3 regions of the Falsirhodobacter sp. 1013 genome follow, and region 1 is predicted to be linked to each of the others. Evidence: riboswitches for the same ligand, from Rfam matches in the RefSeq annotation. Region 1 holds a riboswitch; each other region holds the start of a gene.

Evidence for each region. Region 1 has a riboswitch for thiamine pyrophosphate ahead of thiB (thiamine ABC transporter substrate binding subunit). Riboswitches for the same ligand answer to the same signal wherever they lie in the genome.
Region 2: it holds a riboswitch for thiamine pyrophosphate, as region 1 does, so the genes downstream of both, thiD (bifunctional hydroxymethylpyrimidine kinase/phosphomethylpyrimidine kinase) here and thiB (thiamine ABC transporter substrate binding subunit) in region 1, are expected to answer to the same signal.
Region 3: it holds a riboswitch for thiamine pyrophosphate, as region 1 does, so the genes downstream of both, ACSHZY_RS17305 (TenA family protein) here and thiB (thiamine ABC transporter substrate binding subunit) in region 1, are expected to answer to the same signal.

What each region holds. Positions count from the first base shown of each region.
Region 1 covers NZ_JBNJLK010000001.1:669,196-671,451, forward strand. The annotation lists gene ACSHZY_RS03420 (thiamine/thiamine pyrophosphate ABC transporter permease ThiP) at 1-456, opposite strand, end outside; gene thiB (thiamine ABC transporter substrate binding subunit) at 432-1,397, opposite strand; TPP riboswitch at 1,422-1,517, opposite strand; gene aroC (chorismate synthase) at 1,611-2,256, shown strand, end outside.
Region 2 covers NZ_JBNJLK010000003.1:114,104-116,359, reverse strand. The annotation lists gene ACSHZY_RS06855 (sulfurtransferase) at 1-867, opposite strand, end outside; TPP riboswitch at 1,114-1,218, shown strand; gene thiD (bifunctional hydroxymethylpyrimidine kinase/phosphomethylpyrimidine kinase) at 1,289-2,077, shown strand; gene ACSHZY_RS06845 (FAD-dependent oxidoreductase) at 2,074-2,256, shown strand, end outside.
Region 3 covers NZ_JBNJLK010000022.1:446-2,701, reverse strand. The annotation lists gene ACSHZY_RS17305 (TenA family protein) at 157-819, opposite strand; TPP riboswitch at 894-1,010, opposite strand; partial or broken gene ACSHZY_RS17300 (transposase) at 1,175-2,256, shown strand, end outside.

The DNA of each region.
Region 1 (2,256 bases):
CATCCGTTCCGCCGGAATGGCCTGCCAGCCTTGCAGGATCAGGCGGACGGCCAGCGGCATGTTCAGGAACACATGCGCCAGCACAACGCCGTGTAGACCATAGATCGGGATCGACAGGCCCACCGTGCCCAGCGCCTGGTTGACCAGCCCGGCACGGCCGAAGACGGCCAGCAGCCCCAGAACCGCCACGATCACCGGCAGAAGAAAGGGCGCGCCCAGCAGCGCGATCAGCGCGCCTCGGCCCGGAAAACGTCGTCGTGCCAGCGCCCGCGCCACCGGCACCGCCAGCGCGACCGAAATCCCGGCCGACAGCGCCGCCTGAAGCACGGTGAAGCGCACGGCGGGCCAGTCGGCGCCCCAGCCGCCCTGCGCCTGCGCGGCCACCATCGCCAGCGGCCCGAAGGTCAGAAGAAGGACGGTCAGCCCGACCGTCAGCGGGACAGCGCGGCCTGCCATTCGGCCATCGCGGCGTCACGTTCGGCCGCCGCCTCGGCCGGCGGCAGGAACAGCGTCTTGTCGGGGCGGGGCAAGGCGGTGAATGCCTCGGGCAGCTCCACCGGGCGGGCGGGATACATCCAGTTGGTCGTGGCGATGGTCTGTTGCGCCGCGTCCGACAGCAGGAAGGCGAGGAAGCTGTCCGCAAGATCAGGCTGGTCGGAGGACGCGAGACGAGCCGCCACCTCCACTTGAAGGTAATGCCCGTCGCGGAAGATGGGCGCGGTCTTTGTGTCGTCCTCCTCCGCCATGATGTGATAGGCGGGGGAGGTGGTGTAGCTCAGCACCGCGTCCGCTTCGCCGGAGGTGAAAAGGCCGTAGGATTCGGACCAGCCGGGGGTGACGGTCAGGATGTTGTCGGCCAGTCGGTCCCACATCGCGCCCGCCTTGTCGCCATAGGCCGCCTTCACCCACATCACCAGCCCAAGGCCGGGGGTGGAGGAACGGGGATCCTGAATCACCACCTTCAGGTTCGACTCCGCCAGCTCCTCGAAACTGTGGGGCTGCGGGGCGTCCGCGTTCATCACGAAGCCGAACCAGCCCCAGTCGAAGGGCATGAAGGTGGTGTCCGTCCAGTCCACCGGCAGATCGACCGCCGGAACCTCTCCATGTGGCGCGAAGAGGCTGGTCGCCTGCGCCTCGGCCAGAAGGTTGGCGTCGAGGCCGACGACCACGTCCGTGTTTCCCCGCGCGCCTTCCAGCTTCAGCCGGGCCAGCATGGCGGCCGCGTCGCCGGGCGCGGTGAAGACGACGTTGCATCCGCACTCCGCCTCGAAGGCCTGCTCGATCTGCGGGCCGGGGCCCCATTCGCTGACAAAGCTGTCATAGGTCATGACCTCCAGCGTGGGCGTCTGGGCAAAGGCCGCGGCGGGCAGAAAGGCGGTCAGAAGCAGAAGGCGCATGGTTCCTCCGATCCGGCAGAAAGAGGGCTTGCGCTGCACCTTCCCTCCGCCGGCGTGATCCGGTTCAGGTTCGACGGGTTCGCATCGCATCTCAGCCCGAAGGCACCCCGAGGTTCCTTTCGATCTAGAAGCCGGCAGGTGCCCTGTCCAGCGTGAAACGGGTTTTCGGGCGGGCGCCTTTGTCTTATGGCTGCGAAGGCAAGGAGATCCGACATGAGCTTCAACACCTTCGGCCACCTGTTCCGCGTCACCACCTGGGGCGAAAGCCACGGCCCCGCGCTGGGCGCCACCGTGGACGGCTGCCCCCCTGGCGTGAAGATCGAGGCGTCGGAAATCCAGCACTGGCTGGACCGCCGCAAGCCGGGCACCAGCCGCTTCACCACCCAGCGGCGCGAGGCGGACGAGGTGAAGATCCTGTCCGGTGTGTTCGAGGGCGTGTCGACCGGCACCCCGATCCAGTTGATGATCGAGAACACGGATCAGCGGTCCAAGGATTACGGCGACATCGCCAACAGCTTCCGCCCCGGTCATGCCGATCTGGCCTATCACCTGAAATACGGGGTGCGGGATTATCGGGGCGGCGGCCGATCCTCGGCCCGCGAAACGGCGGCGCGGGTGGCGGCGGGTGGCGTGGCACGCGCGGCACTGGCGGCGCTGGCGCCGGATTTGAAGATCACCGGTTTCATGGTGCAGATGGGCCCGCACGCCATCGACCGGACCCGTGCCGATCTGGCCGAGGTGGAGAACAACCCCTTCTGGTGCCCCGATCCCGTCATGGCCGAACAGTGGGCAGGATATCTGGATGATCTGCGCAAGGCGCATGATTCCGTGGGCGCGGTGATCGAGGTCGTGGCCTCGG
Region 2 (2,256 bases), on a different contig from region 1:
GTTCGCCATCTCCCCCTCGCCATGGCTGTAGCCGACGATGGAGTCGGGATAGAGCTTCACGTTCGGAAGGCCCGCCAGTTCGGACAAGGCAAACCATTCGGTCGCCGCCCAGTGGCCGGTGTTGCAGAAGGCCACAACCTCGGCCTGCTGATCCAGGCCCAGCTTGGCCGCGACGGTCTTGGCGCTGTTCGCGTCACCCATGCGCGGTGTGCCGTCGAACCAGACGGAATGCGGCACGTTTTCCGCACCCGGCAGTGTGCCCGGACGGTCGGCCGCCGGGTGCGACTGCTGCCCTTCGAAGAAGGCGGGCGGGCGGGCATCGATCAGCGCGGCGGGCTTGTCGCCGGCGACCACCTTGTCGACCTCCCCTTCCGTCGCCAGCCACTGGTCCGAGAAGGTGATGTCCACGTCCGACGGCTCCGGGGCCACCGCCTCGGTCTGCACCGGAAGGCCAGCGTCGCGCCACGCGTTCATGCCGCCGTTCAGGATCGCCAGCTGGCTGACGCCCGAGGATTTGAGCGTCCAGTACACCCGGGCCGCCGCGCCGAAGTCGCTTTCGTCCTTGCCTTGATGCACCACCAGAACGGGGCGGTCCAGCGTCACGCCCAGGGACCGCAGGGTGGCCTCCAGCTTGCCTTCGGGAACGAGCTCGCCCGGATTGTCGGCCGCGCCGCGGAACAGCGCATAGGGTGCGGGCACCGCGCCCTGGATATGGCCCTTGTCATAGCCCGCGTCACGGATGTCGAGGATCAGGGGATGTCCTGCCTCCGCCACCTCTCCGGGCGCAAGAAGCGGGCCGAAGGGGGCAGCGGATGCGGCGGCGGCCCAGCCGGTGAAGGCAAGGGCGGAAAGAAGAAACGTCTTCATGGGGATGTCCCGTCTGGTGGGTCGTCCTTCATGTCGTCCCTTTGCCGCCGGATCGCAAGTGCCGCCGTATCAAGGCGGTGCGGAGGGAGATGGCTGGCGTTTCAGGTGCCTTTCCCCATTCCGAACGATCCGAAGGATTCCCCGCCGGAAGCGGAAAGATGTTCCGCCGCTTGCGGATTTCACCTGCGAATGTCCCTTTTCCGAATTTGCCTTGCGGCGGGTCCGCCTTCTGCATAGCTTTGATCCGAACGCTTGTTGGGGTGTCCCGTCACGGGGCTGAGAGGTGCTTGGCATCGACCCATCGAACCTGATCCGGGTCATGCCGGCGGAGGGAACGAGTGGACCATCGACGCCGTCCCCCCGGGACGGGTCCGTCATGTGCCAGCCCCCATCCGTCATGCCCCTTTCGCGGAGGAGACGCATGACCAAGGCCGCACTGACCATTGCCGGTTCCGACAGCGGCGGCGGGGCCGGCATCCAGGCCGACCTGAAGGCCTTTTCGGCCCTGGGCGTCTATGGCGCCAGCGTCCTGACCGCGATCACGGCACAGAACACCCGCACGGTCGCGGCCGTGGAAACGGTCAGTCCCGCGATGATCCTGGCCCAGTTGCACACCGTGCTGGACGACATCGACATCGCTGCGATCAAGATCGGCATGGTCGGCGGGCCGGAGGCGATCGAGGCGCTGGCCCCCGCCTTGCCCGACCTGCCGCTGGTGCTGGATCCGGTGATGATCGCGAAATCGGGCGCGGCCCTGCTGCCCGACCGGGCGGTGGCGGCGCTGATCGCCGGCCTTCTGCCCCGCGCCACCCTTCTGACCCCGAACCTGCCCGAAGCCGCGCGGCTGCTGAACACCACCGTGGCCCGGTCCGAGGCGGAGATGCTGGAGCAGGCCCATGCCCTGCGCGCCCTTGGCCCCCGCTGGGTGCTGATGAAGGGCGGCCATGCCGAAGGACCCGTCTGCACCGACCTTCTGGTGGGGGATGGCGTGCTGCGCCTGACCGCGCCGCGCATCGCCACACGCAACACGCATGGCACCGGCTGTTCCCTGTCCGCCGCCATTGCGGCGGGGCTGGCGCAGGGGATGGACATGGAAGCGGCCGTTTCCCGCGCGCATCGCTGGCTGCAGGGCGCCATCGCCGCCGCCGACCGTCTGGGCATCGGCCAAGGGCATGGCCCCGTCCACCATTTCCACGAGGTGTGGGCATGATCACCATCCTTGGCGCGGGCGTCATGGGGCTGACCATCGCCACCGAACTGACCGCCCGCGGCGTGCCCGTCCGCATCGCCGGGCGCGCGGCGGGGCCGGAGGCGTGTTCGTGGTATGCGGGCGGCATGCTCGCCCCGTTCTGCGAGGGGGAAGCCGCCGAGGAGCCGGTGATCCGCCAC
Region 3 (2,256 bases), on a different contig from region 1:
CCTTCGTGATACTACAGGGCCTTCGTTTTGCAGTCATTGCCGCCAAGAGACCTTGCAAACCTTCCTCAACTGCAAGGCAGGTGGCCAGACCGAGGATCTGGCTGGCGAGCCTCGACACCACATCCGCCTGCCACCGACCACTTTCGGCATCCGAGATCAGGAACGGGCTGGGTTCGCACCCGTATCATATGCGGCATCAAAGAACTCGAGCTCCAGCGACACCGCCCTCAGGAAGAAGTCGCGGGAGATGTCCGGAGCTGCCGGTCCTGTCCGGTCGAGTTCCGCGCGCAAGAATGCCACGAATTGCTGAAATTCGGGATTGTTGTGAAGCGTGATCCATTCGGCATGCACGAAGTTCTCGGGCAATACCTCCGGGGCACGTGATGCCCAGTCCCAATACAGCCCTTCGGCGACGTTCAGCACGGCAAGCACGGCTGGATAAGAGCCGGTCGCGGCGGCCTCCCTCATGATCAACTGGAAGCCTTTGGTCGCTTCAGCATCAGGGGTGGCGGCCCGGTCCTTGTCTGCCACGCCCAGGCTCTCGAACGCCCGCAGGAAGTAGGTGTTCTCCTCCCCGGACACCATGCCAGCGAAGCGCCCGAAGCGAAGTCGTGCGTCGAACGTGTCGGCCGAAGCCATCGCCGCGCCGAGCAGCGTCAGGAAGCTGTCGAGAAAACGGTGATCCTGAACAAGATAAGAGGTCATTACCCTGTCCGAGACGGTTCCCGCGAACAATTCGCTGACGAACCGGTGCTGCACGGCCATCGTCCAAGCCGGTTCACTGGCCTGTCGGAGCATCTCGGTAAAACGTTCGGTCATGGTGCTGCCCTTTCTTGGCTGGCAGCGAGACCGCAGGTTCTTGACATTGGTCGGCCTCGCAAAGAGGCCGGCAAAGGCAGGCGCGTCACCCATCCCTTCGCCGGCATGATCCGGATCAGGTTCGAAGGGTCACCGCGCTGCTGATGCGAGCGGTTTCTCAGCCCCTTGTCGGGGCACCCCCTGGTGATCTTCCCTATAGTCGGACGTCTTCCCGATGTCACCATCTCTGTCTGACGTATCTCCAAGTAGGCAGTGAAGGAACGTCCGCTCCCGGGCGATTGTTTTGAAAGGCACCTGTTGATCGGCGGGTCTGGGGCTGATGCGCTTTCACTCGTAGGCGGTGGAGGTGATCGGGATGATGGGATCGCGGCAGGTGGCGCAGGGCGCTCTGTTCTAGCAGTTCTCCCTCGAGGATCACGTCCCGCAGGACCACCTGATCCGGGCCATCGACCGGTTCGTGGATCTGGGCGGCATCCGCCAGCACCTCGCGCCGTTCTACAGCAGCACGGGCCGCCCTTCCGTCGATCCCGAGCGGATGATCCGCATGCTGCTGATCGTCTACGGCTTCGGCATCCGGTCCGAGCGGCGGATCTGCGAGGAGGTCCATCTGAACCTGGCCTACCGCTGGTTCTGCCGGCTGGATCTGAACACGGCGGTGCCGGACCAGTCGACCTTCTCCAAGAATGGGCACGGGCGCTTCCGCGACAGCGATCTTCTGCGCGAAGTCTTCGAGACGGTCGTGCGCCGCGGCATCGCCGAAGGGCTGGTGGGCGGCCGCGACTTCGCCACCGACGCGAGCCTGATCCGCGCCGATGCCGGCAAGATGTATTCCATGTCGCAAGAACTGTGGCAGGGCGGGCAGATCGACGAGGAGACGGCACCCCGCGCCGTGCGCGAGTATCCGGAGACACTGGACGATGCCGCCTTCGGTGCGGCCAGCGAGGTGCGGCCGAAGTTCGTCTCCTGCAGCGATCCGGCGAGCCAATGGACCGCCGCCATGAACGCTCCCGCGATCTTCGCCTATTCCACCAATGACCTGATCGACACCGACAACGCGGTGATCGTGGATGTCGAAGCCAGCCGGTCGATCCGGCAGGCGGAGGTCAGCGCCACCCGCACCATGATCGCCCGCACGAAGGACCGGTTCGATCTGCAGCCGGAACGTCTGGCGGCCGACACCGCCTATGGATCAGCCGAAATGCTGGCCTGGCTGGACGAGCGCGAGATCACCCAGCACATCCCCGTCTTCGACAAGACCGAGCGCACCGACGGCACCTTCCCGAACACCGTCTTCGCCTTCGATCCTGTGGCCGACGAACACACATGCCCCCGGTGACCGGAAGCTGAAGAAGTATTGGCGGGACCTTGGCAGGGCGCGCCCGGCTTACGGCGAAAACGGCTTCCGCAAACACTATGCCAGCAAGGCGGACTGCGGCA